One region of the Paenibacillus sp. FSL R7-0297 genome, then DNA from elsewhere that is predicted to be linked to it. Evidence: riboswitches for the same ligand, from Rfam matches in the RefSeq annotation. Region 1 holds a riboswitch; each other region holds the start of a gene.
The links. A riboswitch is a leader RNA that binds a small molecule or an ion and turns the genes downstream of it on or off. The one in region 1 is predicted to bind cyclic di-GMP.
Positions count from the first base shown of each region.

Region 2: it holds a riboswitch for cyclic di-GMP, as region 1 does, so the genes downstream of both, MKZ24_RS32580 (PA14 domain-containing protein) here and MKZ24_RS01315 (transglutaminase-like domain-containing protein) in region 1, are expected to answer to the same signal.
Region 3: it holds a riboswitch for cyclic di-GMP, as region 1 does, so the genes downstream of both, MKZ24_RS16520 (thiamine pyrophosphate-binding protein) here and MKZ24_RS01315 (transglutaminase-like domain-containing protein) in region 1, are expected to answer to the same signal.

Region 1 covers NZ_JBBPAQ010000001.1:317,996-328,945, forward strand. The annotation lists rRNA gene MKZ24_RS01310 (16S ribosomal RNA) at 1-1,193, opposite strand, end outside; gene MKZ24_RS01315 (transglutaminase-like domain-containing protein) at 1,597-2,388, opposite strand; cyclic di-GMP riboswitch class I at 2,421-2,501, opposite strand; cyclic di-GMP riboswitch class I at 2,575-2,655, opposite strand; gene MKZ24_RS01320 (class D sortase) at 2,783-3,436, opposite strand; gene MKZ24_RS01325 (GtrA family protein) at 3,606-4,010, opposite strand; gene MKZ24_RS01330 (glycosyltransferase family 2 protein) at 4,000-4,977, opposite strand; gene MKZ24_RS01335 (phospholipid carrier-dependent glycosyltransferase) at 5,062-8,901, opposite strand; gene MKZ24_RS01340 (hypothetical protein) at 8,898-10,856, opposite strand.
Region 2 covers NZ_JBBPAQ010000001.1:7,510,362-7,521,311, forward strand. The annotation lists gene MKZ24_RS32570 (discoidin domain-containing protein) at 1-928, opposite strand, end outside; gene MKZ24_RS32575 (glycosyl hydrolase) at 1,149-2,663, opposite strand; gene MKZ24_RS32580 (PA14 domain-containing protein) at 2,875-5,286, opposite strand; cyclic di-GMP riboswitch class I at 5,300-5,380, opposite strand; gene MKZ24_RS32585 (sugar phosphate nucleotidyltransferase) at 5,518-6,891, opposite strand; gene MKZ24_RS32590 (UDP-glucose dehydrogenase family protein) at 7,582-8,922, opposite strand; gene MKZ24_RS32595 (glycosyltransferase) at 8,927-10,027, opposite strand; gene MKZ24_RS32600 (glycosyltransferase family 4 protein) at 10,129-10,950, opposite strand, start outside.
Region 3 covers NZ_JBBPAQ010000001.1:3,773,218-3,784,167, reverse strand. The annotation lists gene MKZ24_RS16525 (methyl-accepting chemotaxis protein) at 1-712, shown strand, start outside; cyclic di-GMP riboswitch class I at 1,216-1,312, shown strand; gene MKZ24_RS16520 (thiamine pyrophosphate-binding protein) at 1,431-3,074, shown strand; gene MKZ24_RS16515 (carboxymuconolactone decarboxylase family protein) at 3,126-3,488, shown strand; gene MKZ24_RS16510 (hypothetical protein) at 3,689-4,039, shown strand; gene MKZ24_RS16505 (3-oxoacyl-[acyl-carrier-protein] synthase III C-terminal domain-containing protein) at 4,141-5,133, shown strand; one part of gene MKZ24_RS16500 (IS3 family transposase) at 5,238-6,190, opposite strand; one part of gene MKZ24_RS16500 (IS3 family transposase) at 6,190-6,571, opposite strand; gene glpK (glycerol kinase GlpK) at 6,813-8,306, opposite strand; gene MKZ24_RS16490 (HAMP domain-containing sensor histidine kinase) at 8,428-9,867, opposite strand; gene MKZ24_RS16485 (response regulator transcription factor) at 9,868-10,584, opposite strand; gene ccsA (cytochrome c biogenesis protein CcsA) at 10,660-10,950, opposite strand, start outside.

The DNA.
Region 1 (10,950 bases):
TTCCTCCGGTTTGTCACCGGCAGTCACTCTAGAGTGCCCAGCCTTACCTGCTGGCAACTAAAGTCAAGGGTTGCGCTCGTTGCGGGACTTAACCCAACATCTCACGACACGAGCTGACGACAACCATGCACCACCTGTCTCCGATGCTCCGAAGAGGGGCACTATCTCTAATGCTTTCATCGGGATGTCAAGACCTGGTAAGGTTCTTCGCGTTGCTTCGAATTAAACCACATACTCCACTGCTTGTGCGGGTCCCCGTCAATTCCTTTGAGTTTCAGTCTTGCGACCGTACTCCCCAGGCGGAGTGCTTACTGTGTTAACTTCGGCACCAAGGGTATCGAAACCCCTAACACCTAGCACTCATCGTTTACGGCGTGGACTACCAGGGTATCTAATCCTGTTTGCTCCCCACGCTTTCGCGCCTCAGCGTCAGTTACAGCCCAGAAAGTCGCCTTCGCCACTGGTGTTCCTCCACATATCTACGCATTTCACCGCTACACGTGGAATTCCACTTTCCTCTTCTGTACTCAAGTCACCCAGTTTCCAGTGCGACCCCAGGTTGAGCCCAAGGTTTAAACACCAGACTTAAATGACCGCCTGCGCGCGCTTTACGCCCAATAATTCCGGACAACGCTTGCCCCCTACGTATTACCGCGGCTGCTGGCACGTAGTTAGCCGGGGCTTTCTTCTCAGGTACCGTCACTCCGGTAGCAGTTACTCTACCGGACGTTCTTCCCTGGCAACAGAGCTTTACGATCCGAAAACCTTCATCACTCACGCGGCATTGCTCCGTCAGGCTTTCGCCCATTGCGGAAGATTCCCTACTGCTGCCTCCCGTAGGAGTCTGGGCCGTGTCTCAGTCCCAGTGTGGCCGTTCACCCTCTCAGGTCGGCTACGCATCGTCGCCTTGGTGAGCCGTTACCCCACCAACTAGCTAATGCGCCGCAGGCCCATCCCCAAGTGGCAGATTGCTCCGCCTTTCATTCTCTCTTCAGGAGAGGAAAGAAATTATCCGGTATTAGCTACCGTTTCCGATAGTTATCCCAGTCTTGAGGGCAGGTTGCCTACGTGTTACTCACCCGTCCGCCGCTAAGTTCATTTGAAAGCAAGCTTTCAAATGAACTCCGCTCGACTTGCATGTATTAGGCATGCCGCCAGCGTTCGTCCTGAGCCAGGATCAAACTCTCCAAATTGTATTTAGAAAGAGCGATTGCTCATTTTGAAACATCTGACGAGAATTTTCATTCTCACGATGAAGTTTCTAAAGCGTACAAGACGCTGTGAAACTCATCATTTTTGGATCTCGCCGAAGCGATCTCCCACTCACTCGTTGTTCAGTTTTCAAAGATCAAGCTTGTTGTCAACGACGACTACCGCGTCACCAGCAACTCTTATAATATATCACGTTCATCCGAGTAATGCAAGCTTTATTTTGAATTCACTTATTTAAGTCATTTCTCATTAAGTTTGCCGCTCCAACAACGCTTACTTATAATACCCTATCTCTCTACTAAAAAGCAACCCTTTCCTAAATAAAAATAACCCGCTTAATAATTAAGCGGGTTATCCTCAATGAAACTATAAATGCATCTGCTCTTAGTAGAACTTAGCTGCAGTATATTTACTTGCTACTTTAACCAGATCTGCTGTTTTGCTGTTCTTGGCAAGTCCAGCATCAACTGTAGTATCAATAGTTACCCATTTGCCATTAAGGAACACTTCATTCCAAGCGTGGTAAGACGTCACATAGCTTGTGTTACCCATAACCAGTTTGGTAGGAATACCTTCACTGCGAAGCATAGTAGCGAATAAGGAAGCGTAGTCGTAGCAGATTCCTTTCTTGGAAACAAGAGTACTGTCGTTGTTAGGGATGTAATCTGTAGTTACACTGGAAGCCAGGGAATAATCATACTTCACATTGGCAACGATATAATTATAGATAGCCTTCACTTTGTCTTCATCTGATGTCAAACCTTGTGTAAGTTGTGCTGCTTTCAGAACTGCTTTATCGGAAGAACTCCATTTAACATTCTGTACGGAGCTCAGATATACTGCGTTGGCGTTGCTCAGGCTAAGATCTACCGTCTCGGAAGAAATTACTTTGTATTTGTTGCCGGTAGTGTTCTCAAGTACGGAAACCTTGTATGAACCGTTACCTTGTTGCAGCGGGAATGTTTCAGTTGGTTTGGAGGTGTACAAGTTGTAAGTGTAGCTGTTATTGTCTTTGGTGATCATCAGCTTAATCTTCTTATCCTTAGGAACATTATAAGATACTCCGATAACACCCTGATCCAGTTGACCTATGTTCAACCAGCCTGCATCTGCATTAGCAGCTTGAGCTGTACCTGTCTGCATCGACGTAACCACTACGAATAGTGTAACCAACATTAGATAGAACTTCTTCATTGGATAAAACCCCTTTCGGTAGCTGGCTGCCATCCTTACGGGAAGGCCCTTTAGCTTTGCGTCCCTACCTTTCGATAGGTTTGCCGTTATCGTATAAGCTTTATCTGTCCTTGCTTCTACCATAAAATGCTAGATATACAATAAGAACAAACAAAAAAAGCCTCTTCATTCGGTAGCTGGCTGCCATCCTTACGGGAAGGCCCTTTAGCTTTGCGTCCCTACCTTTCGATAGGTTTGCCGTTTATCGTGTATTAGCTTTATATAGTTATATCTTACCATATCTATTTCTATTATCAAGACCTAAATCACTAGATTTCTGCGAAAACAAATAAAAATTTTAAGTATTTTAAATTTTTCCGTCATCATTCTACAAACATCAGGATAACTTTGCGTGAATGATAAGTCTATGCGTTGGATTCACCAGCGGATCACAAGTAATGAGTGTAAGAATCTTGTCATCCTCATTCCCTTTCAATACGGATACATCGGTCGGTTCCACAATAGTTACATCATAAACTACATAATTGTATTCCTGCTTACCGGTTGTAACGGAAATAGCGTCCCCCACTCCGACTTCATTCAATCTATTGAACAGCCTTCCCGTAGTTCTTGATCTATGCGCTGCAATCGCAGCATTGCCAGTAGCGCCGAGCGGAGCCGTCTCCTTCATATGCGCAGCTGCATGCTTCATATTCGCCTTGGTGGCGCCTTCCAGTACAGGCAGCTTCAGATCTATTTTGTCGATTTTGATAATCGCCATCACCTTGCCTCCGACTTCAATCTCAGGCGCTGCAGAGGGTTCAGGCTCTTCCGCAGCCGACTCATCTGCCAGCAGCTGGGTTACTTCCGCGTAAGGCTTACTTAGATCAGCACTGGCCGGAGCTGAGGCAGACGGAACGATTTCACTGTAGGCCTGTTCAGCCTCTTCCAGCAGCTTTTGCTGCTGACGGTCATTGTACCATTCGCTTCCTTTGGGATAGAGCATAATTAGCACCCCGGCAAGTATAATCAAATAGGATAATTTCCGCATGACAATCGCCTCCGTAATATAGAATAGATGATACCCTTCCGGAATAATTAAGAAGCAATGCTTCTATATAACAAGTAGAAACGACTTTACCGTCCTTTTTAAGGACGGTACCGTTTCAGCGAGAAATAGAAGGTAATTTATAGCAGCAAGCATATAAATTCATATATTTTCAGAATACCCACTTCCGGCTTCCGAAGAAATTAATGATTACCGTAACAAATGTGACCAGCACTTTGGCGATCAGCACTTGAATACCGAGAGAATCGGTCAATATATGAATCAGCAGCACCGATATAACCAGCACCAACAGGTTCAGCACGATAAACCTGACCAGCTGCATCCGGTCGAAGCCCTCTTTATTGCCGATGTCCCTGTCACGGAAGGTTACCTTTTTGTTCCAGAAGAAGCTGTTGGCCGTACCGGCGCTATAGGAAATAATCTGCGCAGGGGTATTGATCATCCCAAGGGAATGCAGCAGTGTGAATACAGCAAAGTCAACCAATGTATTCAGCAGGCCTACCGCATTGAATTTCAGGAACTGGATGAACCCCGCACTCCATCTCTTATCTGGCATAATCGCTTTCCTTCCGCGTGTCTTCTATTTCCGCATCCGGATAGCCTTTGGTCTCACGCACAATATAGAGCGGTCTGTCCTTCGACTCATCATAGATCCGTCCGATATACTCTCCAATTACCCCCAGCAGCATCAGCACAATCCCATTGAAGAGCAGGTTCACGCCAACTATAGATGCCCATCCGGGTACGGTCCAGGAGGTAAAGATTTTTTGGAACAATACCAGGAACAGATAGATGAAGCTGGAAAAGGACAGAAAGAATCCGATATAGGATGCGATTTTGAGCGGTTTGTGGGAAAAGGAGGTGATGCCGTCGAGCGCAAACCGGATCATTTTCTTGAGCGGATACTTCGTTTCCCCGGCAAAGCGCTCCTCCCGCACATATTCTACCATGGTCTGCCGGAAGCCTACCCAGCTCACCAGACCCCGGACGTACCGGTTCTTCTCCTTCAGACCGCGCAGCACATCACAGACTTTACGGTCGATCAGCCGGAAGTCCCCGGTATCGGTAGGGATTTCAACACTGGTCATACTGCTGAGCAGGCGGTAAAAGATCTTAGCGGTGACTTTCTTGAATAAAGTCTCCCCGTGACGCTTCAACCGCTTGGCATACACAACTTCGTAGCCCTCTTTCCACTTCGCAATCATCTGCAGAATAACCTCAGGAGGATCTTGGAGGTCTGCGTCAATCACCACGACTGCCTGGCCTTCGGCATAATCCATACCAGCCGTAATCGCCACCTGGTGGCCGAAATTACGGGAGAAGTCGATCAGCTTGACATGCTCATCCCGGCTGCTGATCTCGCGCATGATCTCCGCCGTACGGTCCCGGCTGCCGTCATTGACGAAAACCAGTTCATAGGAATCGCCGCAACCATCCATTACTTTTTTGAGCCGCTCATAGGTTACCTGAATGACTTCCTCCTCATTGAACATGGGGACAATCACACTGTATCTGGCTTTCACCTTAGTTCCTCCTATAAGTTTCTACGAGATCCCCCGCAATAAAACTGACTTTTTAAGCATCTGTGCCTCATTAAATAGTGCCCCCTAGAATACCCAGGAAGGGAACCACCGCAGTACCGTATTTATATAACTGCTATTAACCTGCATTCCGGATAATACCGGATAGAACATTACAAACAGGATGGCTGCTGCAGCCACATAGGCATACCGCAGGTATTTAGCATCGCCGAATCTGCTGTCAAGCAGCTTCAGGATATAGACAACCGACAGAATCATAAACGGCACCATCGCAAAATAATGGTACAGGAACGTCTCACGCGGCACAAGCATCCACGGAACATACTGTGAGAAGAACCCGATCCAGATCATGTACAGATTCTTGTCCCGGCGTTTCACGGTAAACCACACGGCTGCCAGCATAGCGAAGATTCCTGTCCACCAGATGAGCGGATTCCCCATGGTCACGATGCTGCTGGCCTTGCCTTCCGGCAATCCTTCACCGCCGCTGAAGAACCAGACCGGACGTTTCATGAACGGCCACTCCCACCAGGAGGAGGCGAACGGATGCGTTGCTACAAGCTGGCTGTGATAGTTGTACATATTTTTCTGGGCATCAATCAGTCCCTTAATGGTGAAGCCTTCCGCCGAAGCAGAGAGCGCCGGTACAAAGGACAGGCTATAGATGATAACCGGGATAGCAATAAAGAATAGGATGCAGCTGGCCAAAGTGATGATGGTGTTCTTCCAGAAGGACTGGTCCGCTGTCCGGCAGGCCGCTTTGAGCCCCTGACCGGTCAGCTTGCCTTCAGCCAGCAGACGGCCTGCAGCCTTATACTCCCTATACCGCTCAAACAGCGCCAGTGCCAGCATCACCGCAAGTCCTGCCCCTCCGTACAGGACAATCCACTTGGAGGCCACTCCGATTCCGAAGAACAGTCCGGACCAGAACAGCGGAACCAGCGTTGTGCGCAGCGGCATACGGTAGAAGTTCATCGTATAATACCGCTGCATGAAATAGAACATCAGCATAATGAAGAATACGCCGTATACATCAATCGTCGAGATGCGCGTCTGGGTGAAATGCATGAAGTCCAGGGCGAACAGTCCGGCTGCTAATGCAGCATACGTAGTCTTCCGGAACAGCCGCATCGCCATAATATAGATCAGCGGTAGCATAGCAATTCCAAACAGCGTGCCGATGATACGCCAGCCAAACGGATTAACGCCAAACAGCTCCATGCCGGCACCGATCAGCAGCTTGCCAAGCGGCGGGTGCGTATTCTCATAAGGGACAATATCATGATAATGTTCATAAGCCGTCCGCGCATGATAGATTTCATCAAAATACGTACTGTTCATGAAATTCGAATTTTCCGGGATCAAGGACTGCTCATCGAACAGATGGGCTGGTTCCCCTCTTTTGGCGGCAGCAGCGGCATCCGGTGTAACTCCGGCAATCGGCAGAGGCGTCTTCGGTGCCTCCTGGCCATAGAACGCCACTTCATTCAGGGTGAAGCCCGGAGAGGTGACTGTCAGCTTGACGTATCTTGCCGATACGTTCAGCGGCTGGCTTTTCCATATGAAGACATTGCCGACATCCTCGCTCACATCCAGCGGGCTGCTCCAATTATCCGGAGTCTGGCTGAACTCCAGCTGAAACTTGCCCGTGCCGACACCGCCGAAGATATTTACCCGCTCCAGCTGGTGGGCCTGCCCCAGATCCACATAGAAGCTCTCGCCGCTGGCGGCAGGCTCCCACAGGGTTTCAGGCGACTTATTGTCCCCCAGATGATAAAGCGCAAGCGCTCCATAGAGCACCGTTATGGCGATCATCCAGATCCAGTCTCTGCGCTGCAGCTTCAGCGGGGAACGCCGTTCTTGCTTGGCAAGGGGCTGAATCCCCTCTGCAAGCCGCACATCTGCTTCAAATTCAGCCTGCGTAGTAACAGGCTCTGGCAGGAGCTTTGTTGCTTTGCGGATATATACATCGTACCCAACATACAGCAGATATAATGCCAGAACTACGGTCGTAATCGCTGTAACCAGGACAATTCCGTCTGTCGGCGGATTGCTGCCGGTATTGAGATAGGCCAGCGTATAGCCTACATTAATATATTGAGTCAGTGAGAATCCGAGAAACAGCGTCAGGAAACGCCGGTCCTTGCTCTCAATGAAGGTGAATAGAGACAGTAGCAGAACAGGATACAGGTAGCGTTCATGCATTTTGGTACCAAATACAAAGACAACCGTGATCAGCACCATGCCGAGGAAATACGATTTAGATAGATCCTTACGGTCCTTGGTATTGAAGGAATAATAAGCAGCAAGAGCTACTGCTACAAGTATGAAGATAAAGCCCCATATGCGGTAAGGTATGCCGAGCCAGGTGACATCAAGCGCTGACCACATCGGATCCGTCAAAGCATAAAGATTGAATGCATTAACCGTAGAATACGGATAAGAAGATAAAGTGCTCTTATATAATTCAATCACTCCGGCAAAACCACCGTTATTCCAGAAGAATGGGGCTGCGAGCAGAGCAAATATTCCCAGTCCATAGACAGCGCCCAGAGCAAGCTGCTTCCAGGCACGGTGATGATAGAAGGCAAAGAGCAGGACCGGTGTGAAAATCAGCGCCTGCGGTTTGATCAGTGTGGCAATGGCGAAAAAGATTGCTGCGCGTACAAAGGTTCTATCCACTACTCCCATTATGCTGAGCAGCAGGAAGATAAGGAAGAAGGAGTCTGCTTGTCCCCACGCTGCAGAGTCCATCAGCACTGCCGGGTTAAACAGGAACAGCATCATCAGCCCGATCGCAAGTCCGGGTCCGATCTTGGTGCGCGCGCCTTTGTAGATGATCCAGCCAAGCACGAGGTCGGAGATGATGGCCGGCAGCTTATACAGCACAGTCTCTGCGCCTGATCCGCCCGCAAAGCTAAACAATCCTCGGAGCAGACTCAGCAGGTACAGCACATACAAGTAGCCTGGGGGGTAATCCGCGAAATAGCCTTCTTCATAGAATTTGCCCGGACCAAGATCAGTCAGACGATGGCTCCAAGCCATGAATGTATTCATATCATTCTGATAGCCCTGCGCAGTCAGGCCAATCCAGATCCGCAGAATAAACGCTACACCAAACAAGACATACAGCCAGCGTGTATAGATCACGTCCTGCTGGTTCAGCAGGCGTTTACTGCTGAAGGCTCTGTGATATAAAAGAGCAAAGAACACACTGAACACTGCCGATATCAGCAGCAGCTTGGCAGGTGACACCTTATGCGGTGTTTCTGCCGGCTGGCTCCCGCCGCCCGCATCCGCCCCGGCCGCCGGTGCACCGCTGTCCAGCGATACAATGCTCACGCCTTCCGGGGCTGTATCCAGCTGTTCTACGGACAGATCATCGAAATAGGCCTTGCCCTGAATCAGGTTGGCATATCCGCCCAGGGCAGCACCTATCCCGATCTCGGTCTGCTCTTTGCCGGTCTGGCCGATGAACTCGAGATACTGCCAATCGCCAGCTGTATCCTGGGTGGCGGGATAACCGCCGCCAATCCCGACTGGGAATATATTAGCACCCATTCCCCCGCCTGCTGTACTGACTATTTTGACATAACCCGAGATCTTATAGTAGCTGTCCGGCGAGACGGCAACCGTCTGTACCCACTTCAGGTGATTGGGTTCAAGGTTCTCAATGACTGCCGCTTTGCTGCCGGAGTGAACATCCTCGGACTGAACGGACAGCAGACCGGAGGCATCGCCCGGGATCCACATATCTTTGCTCCAGCCGGCTGGAGCACCGTCCTCCCCATCCTCAAAACCCGGATTCTGCAGTAAATTCCCCTCAGCATAAACGTTTGTTACAGGAAGAATAAATAATAAGAGCATCAGTATAACGGTTGCCGCCGCACGTGTATTCTTGGTCATCGTTCCACCCTCACCTCGTCAATGTTAATCCAGCCGTTACCGCCGGTTATGTAAACTTCTGCCTGCATCCCCTGCTCCAGCGCGACCACAGGAAGTGTAACCTGATGATAATCTTCCCCTGCCTGCAGTTCGGCTTCTGCCAGCAAAGTGCCGGCTGCACGGATTCCGATCTTCCCGCCGCCGCTGCCGCCTGCACTAACCATGGCGGACAGCTTGTAGTCACCGGCTGCCGCGGCAAAAACCTGCGACACGCTTTTGTCAGCTCCCGCATCAAGATAAGCCAGCCTAGTTCCGGCGTAAGGCTTATTATCAGCCACTCCCGTTCCCGCAGTGAATGTCCAGCCCGAAGTTCCTTCTTCAAACCCCCCATTCCTAAATTCAGCAGCGGGATTCTCCGGAGCTACCGGAAGCCTGTCCGCTTTGTCATTAGTAAGCATTACACTGTAGTTGGCGAAACGCTTAACTGTATATGCTGCACTTGCCGCAGGAAGCGGAGAGCTATTCCCAAAGATATATGCGGCATTGGCAGGCACCATGTTCAAATCGTCAAATCTGTATCTCCCAAAGGAGGATACACGCTGGAAAGCTTCTCCCGGATTGGCGTAAACGACGGAATTCTGGAAGTCCTGCGGATTGATCCGCTCATAGAACAGCACATAAATGTATGGCATATTCACATTATTGGTAATATAGATTTCTCCCGGGCTGTGTTCGGAAGCATACTGCACCGCCTCGCCGAAAGAATCATAAAAAGCCGGCCCGATCCGGCCGGGGAACTCACGGAAATAATCATTGGAGAACAGGACAAAAAATATTGTAAACACTGCAGCGGCCAGTACAGCAGCCCCCTTGACTCTCCCCGCAAGCCACACAAATCCGGCGCTTACCAGCATGATGAACGGATAGAAAATAATATTGATCCGGTTGATATTTACACTTGTAATAAACGCCATCAGCACGGCAATCAGGAACCAGAGCAGCAAGATTCCATACCCTGCGTTCTCCCGCCGCCTGGTCCACCATGAATGTATAAGGACAACCAGTCCCAGCAACGCAAAGGGCAGCGCGATCGGGTACGCATAGCCATAAGGAGAAATTGAATTCCATGGCAAGCCGTCAGTCCCGCTAAGCATAAGCTTGCTGAATGCACTGAAGTTATCCGCAGCTGCCCTCCCCAGCTGTCCGCTGAACACGGATGAGATCTCCTCCACACGCGGCATCGTAAGCCTGGGAATAGTGAACAATGGAGTGGCTATGTCCGGCATAGCGTAACGGTTAATAACAATAAATAATAGTATAGGTAGGGCCATTGCTGCAAACAGCAGGCTGTTCCACACAAGAGTCCGGAGCTTAAGCATCTTGCTATACAATAGAAGAATTGCCGTACCAAGTGCAAATAACGGGACAAAAAAGTAAGCTGTTCCATAGGCATACAGCGAGAGGGCCAGCATGCCGGCAAACGCATAAAACCATCTCGGATTGTCGAAGGATCTTAGCAGAAGGTACACAGCTATCAAAATCATCGTAGGAAACAGATTCGATTCCAGCGCCCACCTTGACATCATAATATGCCAGGGATTAATCGCAATAAAGAACATGGCTGCGATTCCTGCTCCGGATGAGGCGGACAGCCGTTTCATAATCAGGTAGAAGAAAATCATGGCCAGCAAGCCCATGACCAGACTGAGTGCCCGCACAGACAGCGGCGTCAGGCCGAACAGCAGAATAAACGGCATGGACAAGTAGGCATACAGCGCATTCTGTCCGCTGCCCCAGGCGATAAGATGAACGGGCAGATGTACACCATTGCGGTCCATCCCGTAGTGAAGAATGGCGTAAGCATCATAGCCGATAGATGCTTCGTCCTGGTTCAGTCCCGGAGGAATAGAGTTTATGTATATGATACGAACGATTGCCCCCAGCAGAAACAATAGGTACGGCCAGGGATTGTTCATGCAGGACTTGTAAGCTCTCGTAAGTAAGCCGGACAACGTTTATCACCTCTTCAACAATATAATCTAAATACTGGATGAAGAAAAGGGTAAAGCA
Region 2 (10,950 bases), 7.2 Mb from region 1:
TGGAACGGTTGAACAGTCCGGGCTCATTATCCACCTCATAATACTGGAAATACTGGCCGTACTGCTTGAAATAATCGGTCAGCTTCTTCTCCGCATCATCCGGCAGTGAACCGTCTTCCTTGAGCTTGATATCACCCGTGTACAGATAGAGGGCAACAGCCTGCATATTATAATCCTTCAGGACCTCGTAGTACTCCCCCATATTCTCACAGGATCTGCCCACATCGCTGGCACAGCTGGTCCGCATAATGTTGCCGCTGTAGGCTAAACCCAGCCATTTCATAATATAAGGCAAATGCGTAACTGCACCTTTGTCAAAATAGAACTGTTTGTTGTTGACCATGGTTCCGGTCAGCGTATAGCTCCCGTGAATCGGCTCCTTGACCGGAGTCTTCAGTGCTTCCAGACTAAGGTTATCCCATGTCCACCAATTATACTTATCCTCCGCAGCCGAGGAATAGATCCCGCGCGCTGCCCGCAGCGTCAGCTCGTTGGTTCCGCTGATGAGCTGTTCTTTGGGAATGTACAGCTCATAGGTTTTGCGGAAATCGTATTTACTGTCCGTACCGTCCACACCGGCAATCTGAATAATCCCTGACAGCTGCCGGTTGGAGAATACGCTCATCTGCGGTACGGATTTGTAGGCATCAAGGATGCTGACACGAAATAAGACCCCGTTAACCGGGATCTTATCCAGCTTGTAGGTAATCCGCAGTTCAGGATTGGTAGCGCCGTGCAGCCCGGACGGGATACTCTGAAGCTCCGCCGCCTTGACTGCGGTTGAAGCAACGCTGAATACCCCCTTGGCCCCGTTTGATCCGGCTGATGCAAACTCTGCGGATGAACCGTCATGCTGGCCAAGCTTCCATAGCACAGTCCCCTCCGGAACTGCGGGACCCGCATCCTTGGCCGCAGATAATTCCGACATGTCAACTTCCACCTCGCCGCTATTTGTCCCATCCTCTCCGAAGACAGAAACGGACAACAGAAACAAGATGATCAATGCTGCAAATTTTAGTAGTAGATGAATGGGTTTGTTTCTCTTTGTCTTGAGTCTAGTCCTCATTCCTTTGTCCTCGCTTTCTTCCGGGGTGGCTGTAATGTACTGGGTTCCGTAGAGCTTCATTCATCATGACCAGCTTCATTCCTTAAGGAAGAGTCAGCGCATTCTGGGAAATCAACGCCTGCTTCTGGCGCGGGCTTTGCCACATCAGACGAACGCTTGCGTCACCGTGATTCTCATAATACTCCACTTTAATATCGTAGGCAGTTGCGGCTGTAAGAGTTATACTTCCCTCCCGGCTGACACCGCTTTGCTTCTTCCAGCTGTCAATGATCAGCTTGCCGCCGATCCACACACGGATGCCGTCATCAGAAGAGGCTGTGAAAGTATACTTTTCACTGTAGACTGGCTTGATCTTACCGGTCCAGCGTACGGAAAAAGAGTCCTTGCCGATTCCCGGCGCCGGCGAATCCCCATGCCAGTTGAAGTCAATCCTGTTATCATTCCGGGTAAGCATCGGTTTGCCGGACAGCTCCGTATTGCCGAAGTATTGCCCCTTGAGACCGTTGCGCGATACCGCAGCAAGTGTGTTGATTTGAGCATTCAGTGCCAGCTTGTAATCATCCCGTGATACGGTGTACTTATTGCTCATAAAGCTTTGAATTTTCTGGAGATTATTATTCTCAAGCAGCATTTTCCCCCATGTCATCGTATATACCCATTTACTCTGGGTTTGAGACAATATGACAGGGTCTGGAAGCTCTCCGCTCTCCCCGATACCGATGGGTTTGCCGTCAGCCAGCATCAGAAGGTTCTCGTAATAGGACTGCTTGAAGTCATTGTTATAAATATCGGCTGCCAGTACATCCACCTTGGAGGCACCCGGATAATAATCGCTGTAAGGCTTCGCCCACTCGTTCGGTGCATTCGGGTTCCATACCCAGAGCAGGTTATTCAGCTTATGTGTGTTCACCATACGGTCGTACACTATATCCCACAGCCGGGCAAAGTTATCCTTGTGCCCCCACCAGAACCAGTTGCCGTTCATTTCATGATATGGACGCCATAAAACCGGAACTCCGGCATCCCGCAGTTCTCCCAAGTACCCGGCTACCTCATCCAGCTCGGCGATCAGAGCTTTGTACTGAGGAGTTCCCGGAGTAACGTATGCGTCAAATTTGTCCTGGCTCAGATTCATTTTTACATTAGCCCATTCGGGAGAGGTTCCCGGCAGATTCTGATGGAAGGTCATCGCTACAATGCCTCCGCCTTTGTGCCACTTAATGGCACTGTCTACGACAGCCTGACGCTGCCTGGCAATGGTCTCCTTGGACTGGTTGTTGATGGCTCCCAGCTCGTAGCCGTGCAGAACGGCGTACTGTCCGCTTGCGTTCTTAAGCTTATTATTGAATTCATCGGGGCTCTCCAGGTAATCATGCTGGCCGGAGATCATGCCCTTGCCGCTGAGATCGGACAGATAGCTGAGCAGTGCAGCAGCTTCCTTGGAAGCGGAGGGATTAACGGGTTTGATGGAAACGGCAGGAGTGTTTACGGGGCGTGCTACGGGAAGACTGCGCGCCTCCCCCCATGGCAGAAGTGAAAGGATAAGGATAATAGGAATAATTGTTGTATATAGCCTGTACTTACGGTAAGTGTTCAATATAATCTCCTTTCCCCGGGTTTCACTGCCGCCTTAGGCAGGCAGGTATGCAGTTCTCTGTTAAGAGGCTGCAATGAATTAACCGGATGGTCTATAGCTTAGTAGCCCTGCTAATAGCAGGGCCATTAAGATTGGACTTTATAGGATTTAGAATTGTAACGTCTTAACCAGTATCAGCGCCAATAATGAATACAGCTGCGGGGGTATGATCCTAGGAAGCGGAAGGGAGAAACAGTGCGCTCGCGGGAACCGTTGCCTTAACTTGGCTCGGACTCTCCCACATCAGGCGTGCTCTGGCATCTCCTTGATTCTCGTAGTACTCCACTTGTATATCATATAGCTGACCGGCTGTCAGGCTTATGCTTCCTGTGCGTTCGGTCCCGCTCTGCTTCATCCAGCTGTCGATCACAAGCTCACCATTGATCCGTACGCGGATGCCGTCATCTGAAGTGGTATAAATCTGATAAGTCTCAGTGTATAGCGGCTTGAGCTTACCGCTCCAGCGTACAGAGAAGAAATCTATGCCGATTGCGGCATCCGGCGTGCCTTGACGCCAGTTGAAGTCAAGCACTGCATCGGTACGTACCACTGCCGGGGCACCAGACAACGTCATATTATTGAAATATTCCGCAACCAGCCCGTTCACCGCCGGAGCCTCCGCCGTAAGATTCTCCGGCGTTGAACCTTCTGTCGGCGTTGGTGTCGCTGTTGGTGTTGGCGCCGCTGTTGGCGTCGGTGCCGCTGTTGGCACCGGTGTTGCTGTTGGCGTCGGTGCCGCTGTTGGCGTCGGTGCCGCTGTTGGCGTCGGTGCCGCTGTTGGCACCGGTGTTGGTGTTGATACTGGTAATGGCGTTGCTGTTGGTACTGGTGTTGCAGTCACTGCCGGAGCATCCAAGCCTGCTTTGCTGGCTGAAGAAGCAGCCGTGTTCACAAATAACGCGCTTGTAGGGACAGTTGCCTTCGCCTGGCTTGGACTCTGCCACATCAGACGGATATTGGCATCGCCTGCATTCTCGTAATACTCCACTTTGATATCATAGAGCTGGCCTGCTTGCAGGTTTATGCTTCCTGTACGCTCGGTACCGCTCTGTTTGGTCCAGCTGTTGATTACAGCTGTGCCGTCAATATAGACGCGGATACCGTCATCGGATGTAGTGATAATCTGATAGGTTTCACTGAAAGTCGGTTTGATCTGACCCGTCCAGCGGATAGAAAAGCTATCCACTCCGAGCTTCGCATCCGGCGCTGTCTGGCGCCAGTTAAAGTTCAGCAGCGCATCCTTCCGGACCAGAACCGGAGTGCCCGAAAGCGTCATGTTCTTGTAGTATTCCCCCTGAAGACCATTCTGAACGACGGGGGCCGTCACAGTATCATTGGAAGCAGGGGGCGTCGGGATCGGCATTGCAGTCGGTACCGGCATTGGTGTTGCTGTCGGTACCGGCGTTGGCGTTGCTGTTGGTACCGGCGTTGGCGTTGCTGTTGGTACCGGCGTTGGCGTTGCTGTTGGTACCGGCGTTGGCGTTGCTGTTGGTACCAGCGTTGGCGTTGCTGTTGGTACCGGCGTTGACGGAGCAAATGTGCCTGCTTTATAATCGTCCCGGGTCACCGTATAGCTGTCGCTCATGAAGCTTTTGATGGTAGCATCGGTATTGGTTTCATACAGCATTTTTCCCCAGCTCATCATATATACCCAATTTTTCTGGGAGAGCTGCAGCTTTGCCGTGCTTGGCATTTGTCCATTCTCGCCAATGGCAATCGGTTTGCCATTCGCAAGGGCAAGCAGGCCGTCATGGTATTTATTCATATAATCGTTCTCATATATATCTGCCGCGAGTACATCCACCTTGTCAGCCCCCGGATAGGTCAGCGCATAAGGATCAGACCAGGCATTGGGTGCATTGGGGTTCCATACCCACAGCAGGTTGTTTAATTTATGAACGTTCACGAAACGGTCATACATAATATTCCAAAGCGAAGCAAAGTTATTTTTCTTCCCCCACCAGAACCAGTTACCGTTCATTTCGTGGTAAGGTCTCCAGAGTACGGGAACACCAGCATCCCGCAGGCTTTTAAGTGAAACTGCCACTTTGTCCAGATCTGCAATCAATGCAGTGTACTGTGTTGTACCTGGAGTAATATATTTATTGAATTCCGCCTGGCTCAGCGGTTTCTGAACATTGGACCAGAGGTATGCGGTACCGGGCAGATTCTCATGAAAAGTCATGGCTACAATGCCGCCGCCCTTATACCAGTTGATCGCGCTGTTCACAACATTTCTGCGCTGCGCCGCTGCTGTACTTTCCGATTGCCCGCTAATTACGCCCAGTTCATACCCGTGAAGAGCAGCATATTGTCCGCTGGTTCCCTTCAGCTTGTTGCTGAATTCGTCCGGACTTTCCAGATAGTCATGTTGGCCGGTAATAATGCCTTTTCCAGTGATAGAATACAGATCGTCCAGCAATCTGACTGCTTCGGTTGAAGCCTCCGGATTAACGGGCGCTTTGGAACTAGATGCAGCTTCTGCAGATGAAGGCATTCCGCCGAGTCCCAGAGGTACTGCAGTCAATAAAAGGGCCAGAGACAGCACAGTGCACAGCAAACGAGACTTACGGTAAGTTATCAAAATCCATCTTCCTTTCGGTAGCCAGGCTGCCACTCTTGCGAAGGCCCTATAGCTTTGCGTCCCTATCTTTCGATTAGGTTTGCCTTTGTCGTATTGGAAGGATTAATCCCTCTTACCGTAAGTATCGTCTCTATTTAGTTTTAATTTAGAGCAAAAATGAATTTTTCTTAATAATTGGTTCTTAATACCTGTTTTGGATTTGTAACAATTGGTTATATAGATAGATTAGACCTACGAAATAAATTGCTGCAAGGCGATATCTTCCCAATCCAAGGTGATTCGGATGTTATCTTCCTCCACCAGCTCAGAGCCGGTCTGCACTTCGATAAATTCCATATCTGTCAATGCCAGGATCGCATGCTTGGTGCCTTCCGGAATCCGTACGACATCCCCCGCCTTTACATTATGCATTTTCTCATTGAGCACAATGCTGGCTTCACCGCTGACAATGGTCCAGATTTCACTGCGTTTGTGATGCAGCTGATAGCTGATATTTTTACCTTCAGAGATAAAGATCCGCTTCGTCAGCACCTCATTACCTTCCGCATATTTCACATAATCAATTACCTTGTAGTGGCCCCAGCGGCGTTCTTCGTACATCGGTCTTTGTTCAAAAGATTTCAGCACTTCCTTAATGCGCGGGCTCTCCGCCTTGTGCGTAACCAGAATTCCGTCCGGGCTGGCGGCGATAATCAGATCCTTCGCCCCGATCACGGTGATCGGAATGTCCAGTTCGTTGATAAGGCAGGTGCCTTCGGAATCTGCAGTGACGAAACCTTTGCCAACATGATTGCTGGTCATTTCTTCGGTCAGCGTATTCCAGGTGCCCAGGTCCTTCCAGAATCCGGCGTAAGGCTGAACCACGATATTCTCTTCTTTTTCTACCACCTCATAATCAAAACTGATGGAAGCCAGCAGTTTATACTGCTTCTGCAGTTCCTCATAGTTCAGTGGCAGTCCTTTGCGCTGCAGAATATCCAGCAGATACCCAAGACGGAAAGCAAACACGCCGCAGTTCCAGAGGGCGTTCCGACTGATTAGCTCCTCAGCCTGCTTGCGGTCCGGCTTCTCCTGGAAGTGGCTGACCTGCAGATACCCGCTCGCTCCCGCTTCGGCGCTGGTAGGAATGATATAGCCGTATTTCTCGGAAGCATGCTCCGGAACTACGCCCATCAGCGCCAGATTGGCGCCGCTCTCCAGCATCGTGCTCTCCAGCTGCAGAACGGTATCGAAGAAGGACGACTCCACATAAGGGTCGACGGGCAGGATGGCTACCGTCTCGCTTGGTGAAACACCGGCGATCGAATACAGGTATGCTGCAGTCAATGCAATAGCAGGGAAGGTATCGCGCCGCTCCGGCTCAACGATAATCGGCACCCCGCTGCCCAGCTGGCTCTGAATCATCTCTACCTGGCTGCGGCCGGTAGCCAGGTAGGACGATTCCGCCATCCCTGTCTCCTGCAGCTGTCTCCATACCCGCTGTACCATGGATTCCGGTTCACCTGCCGGGCTTTCCAGTACTTTCAGAAATTGCTTCGAACGTGAATCATTGGACAAGGGCCAGAGCCGTTTACCAGAACCGCCTGATAGAAGTACTAGTTTCATAAGTGAACCCTCCTAAGTTTATGTGATGTCGCGAAAATATCGGATTGTTATTGGGAGCTGCAGATTGCGGAAAAGCTTAATGCGCTGGCTGTTATGAGAGTCACTGCAAGGAATGTTTGGACTTTCGGCCGCTGTTGCCTCCGGATTTCCTGATTAGACCGCTCTTCGCGGTAGAAATCCAGAGACAAAGGCGGACGCTAACGCTCCTACAGTTCCAAAATTCCTCTCCGTTCCATTACATAACAGCTGGGGCTATTCGCTTCGCCCGCAGGCGAAGCTCCCGGCTAAAGATCCAGCTATTGCCGCTTGTTGTTGCGGCAATTGAACCGTGGCTGCCGCTATGCTTGCGCGGCAGGAAAGATTTAAAGATGCTTAAGTGCCTCTTGTTCCAAGGGACTCCCGCTCGCCGTAGCAGCGGGGGCAACACAAGATTCTCACAAGACTCTCACAAGACCAAGACACAAGACTCTTGTTCCAAGGGCTTGCCGCTCACTCACGCGGCGGGTAGGGCAAGGATCAAGTGCACTTGTGCTCCTCATTTCCTCGTTTGGCCCGCATCCGGTGGAATCAAGTGCATTAATGCTCCTCATTTCCTCGTTTAGCCCGCATCCAGTGAAATCAAAGGGATTTTTCCCTCTAATTTCCCTAAGCAGCCACTTCTGGGGAGGCTGCGGGATATCCGCTAGACGATTAGATCGCGCCAGCAACGCTGGCGGAGAAGCCGCTAAGGCCGCCCATCTGCGGGCGTCCGACGGAATGATACTCCAGGCCGGTTCCTTCGATCTGCTCTTTGGTATAGACGTTGCGGCCGTCAATTAATACCTGGCGGCGCATGCTCCCAGCGAGCTGATGCAGGTCGATATCCTTGAACTGGCTCCAGTCGGTCAGGAGGCATACTGCGTCGCTGCCTTCGGCAGCCTCTTCCGCCAGTCCGCACCAGCGGAGCTGCGGGTGATCGTACTCTCGCCGGAAGTTATCGGCGGCAATCGGATCATACAGCTTGACGGTAGCACCTTCAGCTACCAGCGCTTCAACGATTTCGCGGGCAGGCGCCTCGCGGACATCATCGGTGTTCGGCTTGAAGGCAAGGCCCCAGATGCCGATAACTGCGCCGCGCAGGCTGCCAAGCGATTCATGCAGCTTGGAGATAATCATGAACCGCTGTCCTTTATTGACCTCGACCACCGATTTCAATAGCTTGAACTCGTAGTCCACGTTGCCGGCAATCTGGATCAGCGCATTGGTGTCTTTCGGGAAACAGGAGCCTCCATAACCGATGCCGGCCTGCAGGAAGGTAGACCCGATTCTCCGGTCCATTCCCATGCCCTCGGCTACCTCGGTTACATCAGCTCCCACTTTTTCGCATATATTGGCGATCTCGTTAATGAACGATATCTTAGTGGCCAGGAACGCATTTGATGCATATTTGATCATCTCGGCGCTGCGGATATCCGTGACGAATACATTGTCCGTGAAGCCCTGATGCAGCTGGCGCATCGTAGGCTCAAGCTCAGGATTATCAAGTCCGATCACGATCCGGTCGGGATGCAGCGTGTCGCGGATCGCGGAGCCTTCACGGAGGAACTCAGGGGCGGAGACAATATCGAAGGGATGATTCGTATGCGAAGCGATCAAATTGCGGATTTTCTCATTGGTGCCTACGGGTACGGTCGACTTGGTCATGATGATCTTGTAGCCTTCCATCGCCTGCGCAATTTCAATGGCGGCCCCTTCAATATATCTTAGATCTGCTTCACCGCCCGGCAGTGAGGGGGTCCCTACGGCAAGGATGACGATGTCGGAGCGGCGGACCGAATCCTTAAGATCGGCCGAGAAGCTCAGCCTGCCCTCGCGGAGATTCATTTCGATCAGCGCCTCAATGCCCGGCTCATAGATGGGGGATTCCATCCGGTTCAGCTTCTTGATTTTTTCCTCATCCTTATCGACACAGATGACATGATTTCCGTTAAGGGTGAAGCATACGCCCGAGACAAGACCTACATAGCCGGTACCGATTACTGCGAGTTTCATACAATCATCCTCCTTTTAGGAAATTGACGTAGGCCTGTTCCACATACTGCTTGAACTGGACCATAAACGCCTGCTCATCAAATTTACGTGCATGGCCCATAATCTGCTCGATATCCCACGCATAGGATTCTGCTTCATCAATGGCCTGGAGCAGATCATCAACTTCCTGGTGCTGGAAGAACACGCCGTTGACGTAAGGAATAATCGTGTCCAGCGCTCCTCCGGCCTGATAGGCGATGACCGGTCTTCCTGCAGCATTCGCCTCCAGGGGCGTAATGCCGAAATCCTCTTCTCCGGGAAAAACAAAAGCCCGGCACTGCGACATCAGTCCTGTCACTTCTTCATCCTCCAGCCGCCCCAGGAAAGAGATATTATCCTTGGCCATGCCTTCCAGACGCTTGCGGTCCGGCCCGTCTCCCACGATGTACAGCTTCACGCCGTTACGGTTGAATGCCTCTACCGCCAGATCGATCCGCTTGTAGGAAACCAGCCGGGATACGATCAGATAATAATCTCCAATGGTAGGGGAGCTGGTGAAGCGGGCTGTATTAATCGGCGGGAAGATGACATCGGAATCCCGGTGATAATAATTCTGAATCCGCGTCTTCACGACGGAGGAGTTGGCTACGAACTGGTTTACATTCTTGGAGGTACGCTGATCCCAGCTCTTCAGCCGCTGCATATATACCTTAAGCAGTCTTTTGAATAATCCTGAATTGGATTGCCGCTCCATGTAAGTGTCATAATCCCAGGCGAACCGCATGGGGGTATGGCAGTAACACAGATGAAACGTAGACTCGGGCACCTGGATGCTTTTCATAAAAGCACTGCTGGAGCTAAGGACGATATCATATCCGCTGAAGTCCAAATCGCGGACAGCCATCGGATAGAGCGGCAGCACCCCTTTGAAATTCCGCTTCACGCCGGGGATTTTCTGCAGCCAGGAGGCCCGGATATCCGCATCTTTGAGGTTATCGGTCAGGCGGCTTCCGTTAAAAACCGTTGTGAAAATCGGAGCATCCGGATACATGTGATGAAAAACCTCCACCACTCTTTCCGCTCCGCCCATTTGGATTAAGTAATCGTGCGCTATCGCAATTTTCATGTGAATCATCCTCAAAGTTTTATGGAGCAGCATCATCATGCAGTGAACGCATGGTAGAAACGGATCGTGAAGCAAGTCTTAAGCATTGTCCAAGCGCGAGGTCAGGTAACCGCCAGCAGACCTTTGTAGTACGCTACGATATCCTTGACCGTATTCTCGATGACAAAATGCTCTTTCACCCGTTTCATTCCATTATCCGCCATCCGTCTACGCTCTTCGGGATGGTTCAGCATCCAGGTGATGGAGTCTGCAAGTACAGTAGCATCTCCCGGCTGGATCAGCATTCCTGTTACGCCAGGAACTACAATCTCAACCGGTCCGCCTTCATTGGAGGCAATCACCGGCAGTCCAGCCGCCATACCTTCGACGATGACCTGGCCAAACGGCTCGGGGGTGATCGACGTGTGAATCAGTAAATCGGCTTTGTTCATAAGTCCTTGTATATCATCTACATGACCCAGCAGGCTGACATTGGTAATGTTGCCTTGCTGCATCTGCTGAATTAATTCCTGTTTGTATTCCTCTTCTCCGAACAGCGCGTCTCCGGCAAGCCAGAACTTCACCCGGCTGTCATTCTTGAAGGCCTTGGCGGCTTCCAGTACAATATGCTGGCCTTTCCAGTGAGCCAGGCGTCCCACCAGCAGGACGTTGAAGTCCTTCTGGTCCCGCTTGCCGATTCCTTCACCAATCGCTTTGGCAAAAGCGGAGTAAACGACCAGCGTCTTCTTTGACCGCGGCAGCTCCAGGGCATTCAGTGTGGAATGGGAATTGGCGATGACGCCGTTCGGCAGCAGGCGTGACAGCAGCCGGATCGCCTTGGCGACAACCGGCTTCAGGTACGGGGCTCCGATATGGTCCCGGATATGCCAGATCAGGGGCACCCCGGCTTTTTTGGCAGCCACCGCTCCGTAAAATGCCGATTT
Region 3 (10,950 bases), 3.5 Mb from region 1:
CAAAGAAATGAATAAACGCTCCACCCATACGCTGGAGCTGGTTGAAAAGGGACGCCAGTCCGTGGACACTCAAGCCGAAGGCATGCGGAAGAATATCCAGGCTACGCAAAAAGTAGCAGATACGATCGAAGCACTCTCACAGAATGCCCGCGGGATTACCATGATCACCAAGACCATCACGGAAATTGCCGAACAAACCAATCTTTTGTCACTTAACGCCTCTATTGAGGCTGCACGCGCAGGTGAACACGGACGTGGTTTCGCAGTAGTAGCCCAGGAGGTCCGCAAGCTTGCCGAAGAATCAACCGCCTCCACCAAGGAAGTATTCGGGCTGGTCCGTAGCATCGAGGCCGATATCAAGCAGGCTATCGATAATATCGCTATTAATGAAGAGGTTGTTCAGGTGCAGAACGAGATGATTACGGAGACCGCACATATTTTCGCGCAAATCGTACATAGTGTGCAATACATAACCGAGCAGATCTCCTCCTTCTCCGCAGAGAGTGATCTGATGCTGGAGAGCGCGCTCAAGATCTCTGGAGCGATAGAGAATATCTCAGCCATTACCCAGGAGACAGCAGCAGGTACCCAGGAGGTATCCGCAGCGATGAACGAACAAATTCATGCCCTGCAGTCCGTAGCGGAAGAGACCGATAAAATGACACAATCTGTCTTCCAGCTGCAAAAAACAATCCATATTTTCAAATTCTAGCAGCAGCCCAAAGAGACCTTTTCCACAGAGCAGTCTGAGGGAAAGGTCTCTTTTTGGCATGAAAAAAAAGATTGTGATGTAATATTCACAAAGTGTTAAAATAGTGCATAACGTAAAAAAACCGCCTTTGCACTTCTTTACTGCTAATTCTTTATTACTAATAAACTAACATAATTTCAAATTTTAATTACCCATTTCTTAAGACCTATTCCGGGGTTCTACCAGCCTATAATTTTAATACATCCGCATGGTTTCATGAGGTTCCTATAATGTTATGAGGCTTATGGCTTATGCAGATTAACCCCTGCTCTTTTTCCGCATTTGCATTATAAGACTTTGGCCTTCCAGACGCATCCATTTTCAAAAGTTTGAATATCTATTATTTCATCTCCTATTACTTCTGAATATTCGCCAAATTTCGCGTTTTGTTGCACAAGGCTTATTGACAAAAGGCGAGCGAGGAATATATTGTAAAGGAAAATTATCCTTCGCTGTATTGATAACAACATAAGAGGCAAAATTCACCGAAAGGGAATGACGCAAAGCCATGGATCTACAGTCTCACTTTTCCGGTGAGATCATGACAGCCAGGTTGCTGAAAAACTATGAACCCCCCGGGAATCCGGTTCAGTAATGGTGATTCGTGCAACAGGCCTGTGCTCCTATTTCGAGTACAGGTTTTCTATTGCTAGCATACAATCAAAAAACAACTTGTGGGGTGGATGTTCTGAAGACAGTTGCAGATTATATGGCGGAAGCATTACGCGATCTTGGGGTAACACATTCTTTTGGTATTATTGGCAAGTCCATTTGTCCTATAGCCCTCAAGCTTGTTGACTATGGCATTGAGTTTATTCCCGGCCGACATGAGTCCAGCTCCGGCTTTGCAGCAGGCGGCTATGCACTGAAAACAGGCAGTCTCGGGGTAGCCTTCGGCACCTCCGGTCCAGGCGGAACGAACCTGCTAACCGCAGCAGCACACGCCAAAGCCAACAATCTCCCGGTACTATTCATTACAGGCCATCAGTCCATTAAAGAGCTGGGTATTCCCCAGTGTCAGGATTCTACATCCTATCTCTCTGATTTGGCGGACATGTTCAGACCAGCCACTCTTTTCAGCAAGCTGGTTGAACGCGGCGACCATTTCAGTACAATTTTCAATCATGCCCTGTCTATCGCCCTTGGTGACAAGAAAGGACCTGTTCATTTATGTATTCCGTTTGATGTTCAGACCGAGCGCCTTGAAGAATGCCGGATTGTCCTGCCGCAGCGGGAAAAGCTCGTCAGCTACGCCAACTACGAACGGTTCATTTCAGCGATCAATGCTTCCAGCAGACCTCTGATCATTGCGGGTAAAGGGGTTAACCGCTCCGGTGCGCACAAGGAACTGGTTCAATTGGCCGAGACGTTCAACATACCTGTAGTAACCTCTCCCGGCGGTAAAGGAGCCATTGCTGCGGATCATCCGCTCTATCACGGTCCTGTGGGCGTTGGGGGATGTACGCACGGGGATGAGATGTTGAACAACAGTGATCTGTTTATCGTGCTTGGTTCGCGTCTGAGTGATATGACCATATGCAATCTGAAGAGGGAGAATCATCCGGATCAGCTGATCCAGTTCGATGTTGATCCTACTTTTGTTGGTAAAATACTGACTTCCCGCACTCTTTCCGTCGGCGGCGATTTGCGTGACAACCTGGAGCTGTATCTCAGCAAGGTTGATCCGTCCACCATAACCAGACGTGAAACAGAGATCTCCAATCATTATACTGAAGAGCTGCCAGTGCTGCCCAAGCTCTCGCTGGCTTCGGTAATGAGCACGATGAGCGATTTGATTCCATACAACAGCAGTGTGTTTGTTGATGACGGCAGCCACGGCTTCAATGCGGTCAAATGGTTCAACGTGAAGAAACCGGGGAGCTTTGTATTTGATGCCTACTTTGCCTGCATGGGGAATTCAATCGGCATGGCCATCGGTGCCAAAACTGCTTCGCCGGAAGAGACGGTCTTCTGCATTACCGGTGACGGCTGTTTCATGATGCTCGGAACTGAAATTAACACAGCGGTTTGCAAGAATATCCCGGTTATTTTCATCGTTGTGAACAATATGCAGCTGGATATGGCACTTAAGGGTATGGAAAAAACAACAGGACGTATCGATGGAACCATTTTCGAAGTCCCTATGGATGCAGTGAAATTTGCTGAGTCCCTGGGAGCCGCCGGCTTCCGCGCAGAGACGCAAGAGGAGTTTGCCTCTGCAATCAGCCAAGCAGTTGAACTTAACCGCGTAGCCGTTATTGAGCTGTTGACCGACCGTGACGAAATGCCTCCTACGGCCCACCGTACACTGGATCTCAACTAGGCTGTAATTTACTGATTCTCTAACTTACTATCAGGAGGCAAACAAGTGAATATGAACGTAGACAGTGGACTGGATCATTTCACCAATCTTTCCGGGGACTATGGGGCCAAAGCCCTAGCTCCTATTAAAGAGCATTTTCCCGAATTAGCCGAGTATATCATGGGCAATGCATACGGTGATATTTTTCAGCGGACCACCATCGGCTCTGACTGGAAAGAAATTGCTGTCATCTCTTCTTTGATCACCATGGGACAATTTGAGCAGTTGGGTGTTCACTATGTAATGGCGCTTCGCGTGGGGATGACCGTAGATCAAATCAAAGGTATCCTGCTTCATCTGACACCTTGTATCGGCGCACCCAGAGTGATCTCGGCGTTCAATGTTCTGCTGCAGACGCTGGAAGATATTCGTTAATTAATAGCATAATATTACATCATTCGACTTATGTATTGCGTAATCAAGAAAGTTCTGGTTATAATGAAGGCAAAATATCCCAAAACCAAGTTCACTTTGTCGAATATCGTCGCAGGAACGTAGTTTTTCGGGATATCAACATGATGAATCATCAGGTCACTCTGAATAGTCATGCAATTTAAATTACGGGAGAGATGAACATGGGACAATTTATTTTGAAAACGGACACTGCGAAGAAAGTAATTAACATCGAGCTGGAAGGAACCTTCTCGAACGAGGACGGTCTTAAATCGATACAAGCCTATCAGCAGACCATCAATCCGATCAACCCATCCGAATATGCACTGGATATCGATTGCCGCAAGCTTAATGTAACCGCTCCAGATGTGGTGCCGTTGCTCGAAGGCTGCTTCATCATGTTCAAGGCAGACGGCTTCCAAAAAGTGAGCCTTACCCTTGAGAATAACCCTATTCTCAAAATGCAGCTGGCGCGTCTGGGCCGCAAAGCAGGACTCGAAAACCTGGAAATTACGTCTACCGTACAAGCTTAAGTTAACTTATTGTTAAACCATTATTAGCGGTTTGAAACGCAAGATTCGCTCACGAAACGAAGTGTATGCTTACGGGCTACAAAACTTTTAGGAGGTTTACTATGGCAGGGATTCGCATTAAGGACATTGATATCTATCATCCAAGCAAAAGAATCGGCAATGACTTCTTCATTCAGCACTTCGATGAGAAGGGAATTGATATCCGTGGCCTGCTGGCTGCTCTTGGCCGTGAAAACCGCTACAGTATCGACAGCAAGGATGAGAACTCCCTGACAATGGCTTTTGAAGCCGCAAGCAATGTACTGGACAAGACCGGCCTGACCGGTGCAGACATTGACCTGATCGCTTATGCAAGCCAGACTCCTGAATATATTTTCCCAACGAACTCATTGATGATTCACCGCCTGATTAATGGTGCATCGCACACGATCTGTATCGACAGTAATGCCAACTGTGCAGGAATGACTGCCTCGGTTGAACAGGTCAGCCGTCAAATGATGGCGAACCCGAGAATCCGCCGTGCACTTGTCATCGGTTCTGACTACGTTGCCCCGCATGCGGACAAGAATGACCCGGTATATTACGCCAACTTCGGCGATGCAGCTGCTGCGCTCATTCTGGAGCGTGACGAGAATTCGGTAGGCTTCATCGATTCGATCTATCAGACCGACACCTGCGTCTACGGTAACTCGCTGTTCCCGGCGGAAGGTTTAGCTAATCTCGGACGTACAGGTGTGGCTGCAGGAGAATTCAATGTGAAGTTCATCCCGTTCGATGATTCCATCTGTGTGGATGCTGCTTCAGAATCAATCAACACTCTGCTCAGCAATAACGGAATCGCACCTGAATCCATCAAGGCCGCCTGCTTCTCCCAGTTGTCACTTCCGAACATCAAGGCCGTTTCCGGCAAAACCGGAATTGACGCTGATGCAGCCGTCTACATCGGGGATGAATTCGGCTATACCTCCACCAGCAGTCCGTTTATCGCCCTGCACAAAGCAGTGACTACCGGACAGCTTGAACGCGGAGACAAGGTCCTGTTCTGGACAGTAGGCGCCGGATGGCAGAACGTCGCTCTTGTAATGGAGTATTAATCTTAGCTGTTGAACTTATAGTTTCTCGTTGATATCCAAACAGCCCGCAGCAGAACTTGAACTGTGACCCGATTTGAGGACGGTTTAAAAGAAATACCCTAGAGCTAGCTCGCAAGGAGATGACTTCTGAATTCGTCAGGAGTCATCTTCTTTAATGTCCATTGGTATCGCTCGGAGTTATAGTAGGCAATATATTCCGAAACACGAGCCCTGACTTCTGTGAGATTCTGACAATCTCGAACGCTCATTTCATCTTTCATATGCCCAAAGAACGACTCCATCGATGCATTGTCCCAACAGTTCCCTTTACGGGACATAGACTGTTGAAAACCTGCCTGCTCAATTTGGAGACGAGTTTTAGGATGTGTGTAGTGCATGCCCTGATCGGAGTGGAAAATGGCTTCTGGATGAAGATTTCCATCAAGCCGTTCCAGCAGACGCCGAATGGTTTTTTCAACGAGTGGTAACTCTAGTGTCCCTGCTACACAGTCAGCAAGAATTTGCCGGGTTGCTCCATCTTTTATGCACGAAAGATAAGCCCACTGTCCGTTTCCGTACCGCAGATAGGTGATATCGGTTAGAAAGACTTTCTCCGGCTCTTTCTGGTCAAATTGGCGTTTCAGTAAGTTTGCGCAGGTCTGATGCTCCTGCGTTGCCTTTGCCATCTTACGGTACGGATTAGCTTGCCGTAAGGCTGCGACAAGGTTAAATTTACGCATTAATCGGCGAATCTTCTTGTGATTCATGGTGACACCGCTGAGATGCTCCAAACGCATCTTAATCACCAAAGCGCCAGCTCTTCCTTGTAATGCGTTGAAGTGTTGCTTAATAAGAACAAGGTCGCGCTCGTCGTCGGCTGCACGAAGTTGACGCCTTTGCTCGGCGCCCAGCCATCTGTAATAGCCACTGGTGCTCACAGCGGCGACTCCACATAGATAACGAGTCATACGGCTTAATCCATGGGCTCTCAGGGTGTGATAAATGATTTCGTAGCGCTCCGAAGGTGTTAAGGTTTTCCTTGGTTCCGTTCGAGCGCTTCGAGCTTTTTTAGAAAGTCGACCTCAGCTTCTAGTAATTTAATCTTCGCCTTTGCGCGCTTCAGTTCTTCGTCAGCAGACAAGGCACATGCAGGCTTTCGTCCAGCGCTGCCTTTGCCACGCCGTTCTTCCAGTAGTCCTAGTTCACCATATTTAGCAAAGCTATCTCTCCAGCGTTTCAAACTATGCTTTGGTTTTTTAGAACCGATGAGATTTAGGTCAAAGCCCGCCTTAAGAAATATTTCTGACGGGGGTGTCCCCTCGTTGTAGGCCTTCACTGCCGCCAACTTAAACTCAGCAGTATACGAAATATTCGTCTCGGATACTCGCTGAACATTTGGATTCTTCTCTAATCTTCTAATGATATCTTCCGTAAATAGGGTTCGATTTAAATTTCCCACAGTCTTATCCCGCTCCTTTTCCAATATTCTGATTAAAACACAAAAGACCCACAAGAAGGTCACTTTTTTCAAAGTGTCTTTCTTGTGGGTCACAGTTCAACTTCTGCCAGCGGGCTGTTTCTTTATGTATACTTCAGGTTTCGACTCACCTCAGACAGAACCTGCAGCGTTCATCCTGCCTAAGGTGAATCTATCCGGTTCATTCGGTAAGCGCAGGCTGCCATATCAGCAGCTGTTCTCGTTACCTCTGTCCTTCATGCTTCTCCCAGCCCATTGTCCGGGACACCGCGTCCTGCCAGGCGTTGTAACGGCGCTCACGCTCTTCCGTCCCCATCTGCGGCGAGAATACCTTCTCGGCCTTATTGAAGCTCTCCAGCTGCTCCCGGGTCCATATGCCGGAGGTAAGGCCTGCCAGCAGCGCAGCACCGAGCGCTGTGGTCTCCGCATACGTTGTACGGGTTACGTCGCTCCCAAGAATGTCCGCCTGGAACTGCATCAGCAGATTATTACGCACGGCGCCTCCATCCACTCTCAAGCCGCTGAGCGGCATGCCAGCGTCTTTTTCCATCGCCCCGATGACATCGCGGGACTGAAAGGCCAGCGACTCCAGTGTTGCGCGGACCAGATGTCCGGCAGTCGTTCCCCGGGTCAGTCCGAACACGGCACCCCTGGCATACATATCCCAGTAGGGTGCACCAAGGCCGGTAAAGGCCGGTACGACCACAACCCCCTCACTGTCCTCCACCTCACTCGCCTTCTCTTCCGAGTCGGCTGGGGCTACGATCAGCCCCAGGCCCTCCTGCAACCATTGTACCGCTGCTCCAGCCACGAACACACTACCCTCAAGGGCATAATAGAGTTCGTCTCCCATGCCCCAGGCTACCGTGGTCAACAGGCCATGACTCGAAGTCACTGCCTCAGTCCCTGTGTTCATCAGAATGAAACAGCCTGTGCCGTAGGTGTTCTTGGCGCTGCCTGCCTCCAAGCAGGTATGACCGAACAATGCCGCCTGCTGGTCCCCAAGCACAGAACGGATGGGGATGTCTACACCGAACCACTGCTTGTCTGCAGCCCCGAAGTCCCCGCCGGACATCCTCACTTCAGGCAGAATCGAAGACGGAATACGCAGCGCTTCGATCAGGCCGTCATCCCATTTGCGCTCATGCAGGTTGTAGAGCATGGTACGTGAAGCATTGGTAACATCCGTAGCGTGCACAGCGCCTCCTGTAAGCTTCCAGATCAGCCAGGTGTCTACGGTTCCGGCCAGCAGTTCCCCCCGGTCCGCCCGCTCTCTCGCCCCCGGCACATGGTCCAGAATCCAGGCCAACTTCGTTGCCGAGAAATAAGCATCGATGACAAGACCCGTCTTCTCAGCGATCTCTCCGGCCATTCCCTGCGCCTTAAGCGCCTCACACTGCTCCGCAGTCCGGCGGTCCTGCCAGACGATCGCCGGATAGACCGGCGTTCCGGTAGTCTTGTCCCAGATCAGTGCAGTCTCGCGCTGGTTGGTAATGCCGATGGCCGTAATACTATCAGCAGGGGCGGAGCTTGCCGCAATAGCGTCTCTGGCCGCAGCAAGCTGACTCTCCCAGATTTGCTCCGGATCATGCTCTACCCAACCCGGCCGGGGAAAGGATTGTCTAATCTCATATTGCCCTTGCGCGATCATTCCCGCCTCCTCATCAAAGAGAATCGCGCGTGAACTGGTGGTACCTTGGTCCAAGGATAAGATCATTATGCACAGCCTCCTGCAAGCCTCAGCTTCTATGATATGTTCCACGTTGAACAAGATTAATGTGGTGGTTTCAACAAAAAGCACCTCTGCTGTCAGAGGCGCTGTCATGCATTGTCCGGATTTACTGTTTTTCGACAGGAAGCCGCAGGGTAAAAGCGGTGCCTTCTCCAAGCTTGCTCGAGGCATGGATACTCCCATGATGCGACTCGACGATGTTCTTCACAATCGCTAGTCCCAGACCGGTCCCTCCCGATTCTCCCCTTACACGTGCTTTGTCGGCTTTGTAAAAGCGCTCAAAGATATACGGCAGATCCTCAGGCGTTATGCCCACCCCTTGGTCCCGTATCTCAATCTCCAGAACCCTCCGGCCTTCCAGCACGGTGGAATCCGCCCGAATGCATATCCGTTTATCGGCCGGCGTGTGGCGGAACGCATTATCAAGCAGATTGGTGAGCACCTGCTCCAGCTTGTCTTCATCGGCAGCCTTAAGGAGCAATTCGGTATCCGGTCTCTTCAGCTCAAGAATAATATCCCGCTCCTTGGCTCTAACCGAAAACTTGCGGTACACCCGTTCCAGCAGTTCCCCTGCATCCACTTGCACTTTCAGCATATCTGTATGCCCCGCTTCCATGCGGGCCAGATCGAGCAGATCCTTCACCAGCCGGCCCATACGGAGCGACTCATCGTGGATCACCTGGACCAGCTCACTGCTCTCCTCCGGGGAGGAGGCCATTCCATCCAGCAGCGCCTCGCTGTAGCCTTGCATCATCGAGAGTGGTGTGCGGATCTCATGCGAGACATTGGCGACGAAATCGCGGCGCATCTTCTCCAGCCGCACTTCCTCCGTCACATCGCGCAGCACCGCCACCGCCCCGCGGAGATTATCCTCGGAATATAAGGGTGCCATATGCACAGACCATACACCCTGCCGGACATGGATATTGGAGCGTTTATCGCCTCCTACGCTGAGGGTACTGAAGAACAACGGCCGCAGCGGCGGAGGCACATCACGGGCAGGTCCAGCCTGTGGATACAGCCCGCTATCCTCTTCCTGCTCCCAGGTAAGATCACTCCAGGTTTCCAGCAGCGCCTGGCCATGCGGATTGGTGAGGATAATCTGCCCCTCAATATCGAAGGTGATCACCGCATCACTCATACTGCGCAGGACGCTGGACAAATGCCCTTTTTCATTATTCAGACTGCGTATATTCTCTTCCAGCTCTTCTGCCATGTGATTGAAGGATGTCGCCAATTGGCCGATCTCATCGCTGGTGACCAGCGTCAGTCTCGTCCCGTATTCGCCGCGGCGGATATCATTGGCCGCCTCAATCACCTGCTGCATCGGCTGGGTAATCTTCGTAAACAGGAATAAGGCAAAGAATGTCGTTAAGGAAAACCCGATCATACAGGTATACATAAATAAACGCTTGATCGCCCCGGAATTGGCGAAATTACTGTCGATGTAGGGTAACAGAAACAGCCCTAGCGTAATGAGCACGACAGCAACCAGACAGATGATCGTGATCCACAGCTTACCGACAAGACTTCTCCAGAAATTCACTTATTTAGGCACCTCAAGCTTATAGCCGACTCCCCATACGGTAGTGATCATAGCCGCCGATTCCGGGGACACCTTATTCAATTTCTCGCGAAGACGCTTGACATGGGTATCCACGGTACGCAGATCTCCAAAGAACTCGTAATTCCACACATCCTTGAGCAGTTCCTCACGCGAGAACACCTTATCCGGGGAGATCGCCAAATAATGCAGCAGCTCATATTCCTTAGGGGTCAGACTTACCTCCTGGCCGCCGGCGGTTACGCGGTGTGCATCATGCTCAATAATAAGAAAAGGAAACACGATATTGTTGCTTGAATTGCTCTCTTTGGACAAAAAAGCAGTTGCGGAAGAACGGCGCATTATCGCCTTCACCCGGTAAATCACTTCACGCGGGCTAAACGGCTTAACGACATAGTCATCTGCGCCCATTTCAAACCCTTGAACCCGGTTAATCTCTTCACCCTTGGCAGTAAGCATCAGGACCGGCGTAGACTTGACTCCTCTGAGTCTGGTCAGCACTTCAATCCCGTCGATGCCCGGCAGCATGACATCCAGCAATATCAGACCGTAGTCATTGGCTGTTGCTTTGCGCAGAGCAATTTCTCCATCTTCTGCCTCGTCAATTTCATAACCTTCTTTTTCAAGATACATTTTGAGCAGGCGGCGGATGCGTTCTTCGTCATCCACCACCAGAATTCTATTCAAGTGCTCTGCCATTTACACAACAACCCCTTCATCAAATACAGTAGAACGTTACCCTAAATCTTGTGCGTGCCAGAGAATATAGTCTACTCAGTCTGTCCCCGCATAAGAGTGAAGTCCGGCGATCACAAGATTAACGCCAACCAGGGTAAACATTACGATCAGAAAGCCGAGTACAGCGAGCCAAGCGGACTTGCGTCCCTGCCATCCGCGGGCCAGCCGCAAATGGAGATAAGCACTGTAGAACAACCAGGTGACGAGTGCCCACACTTCCTTAGGGTCCCATCCCCAGAACCTGCCCCAGGCCACTTGAGCCCATATCATCGCAAAAATCAAAGCCCCCAGTGTAAAGATCGGGAAACCGATGGCGATTGCCCTGTA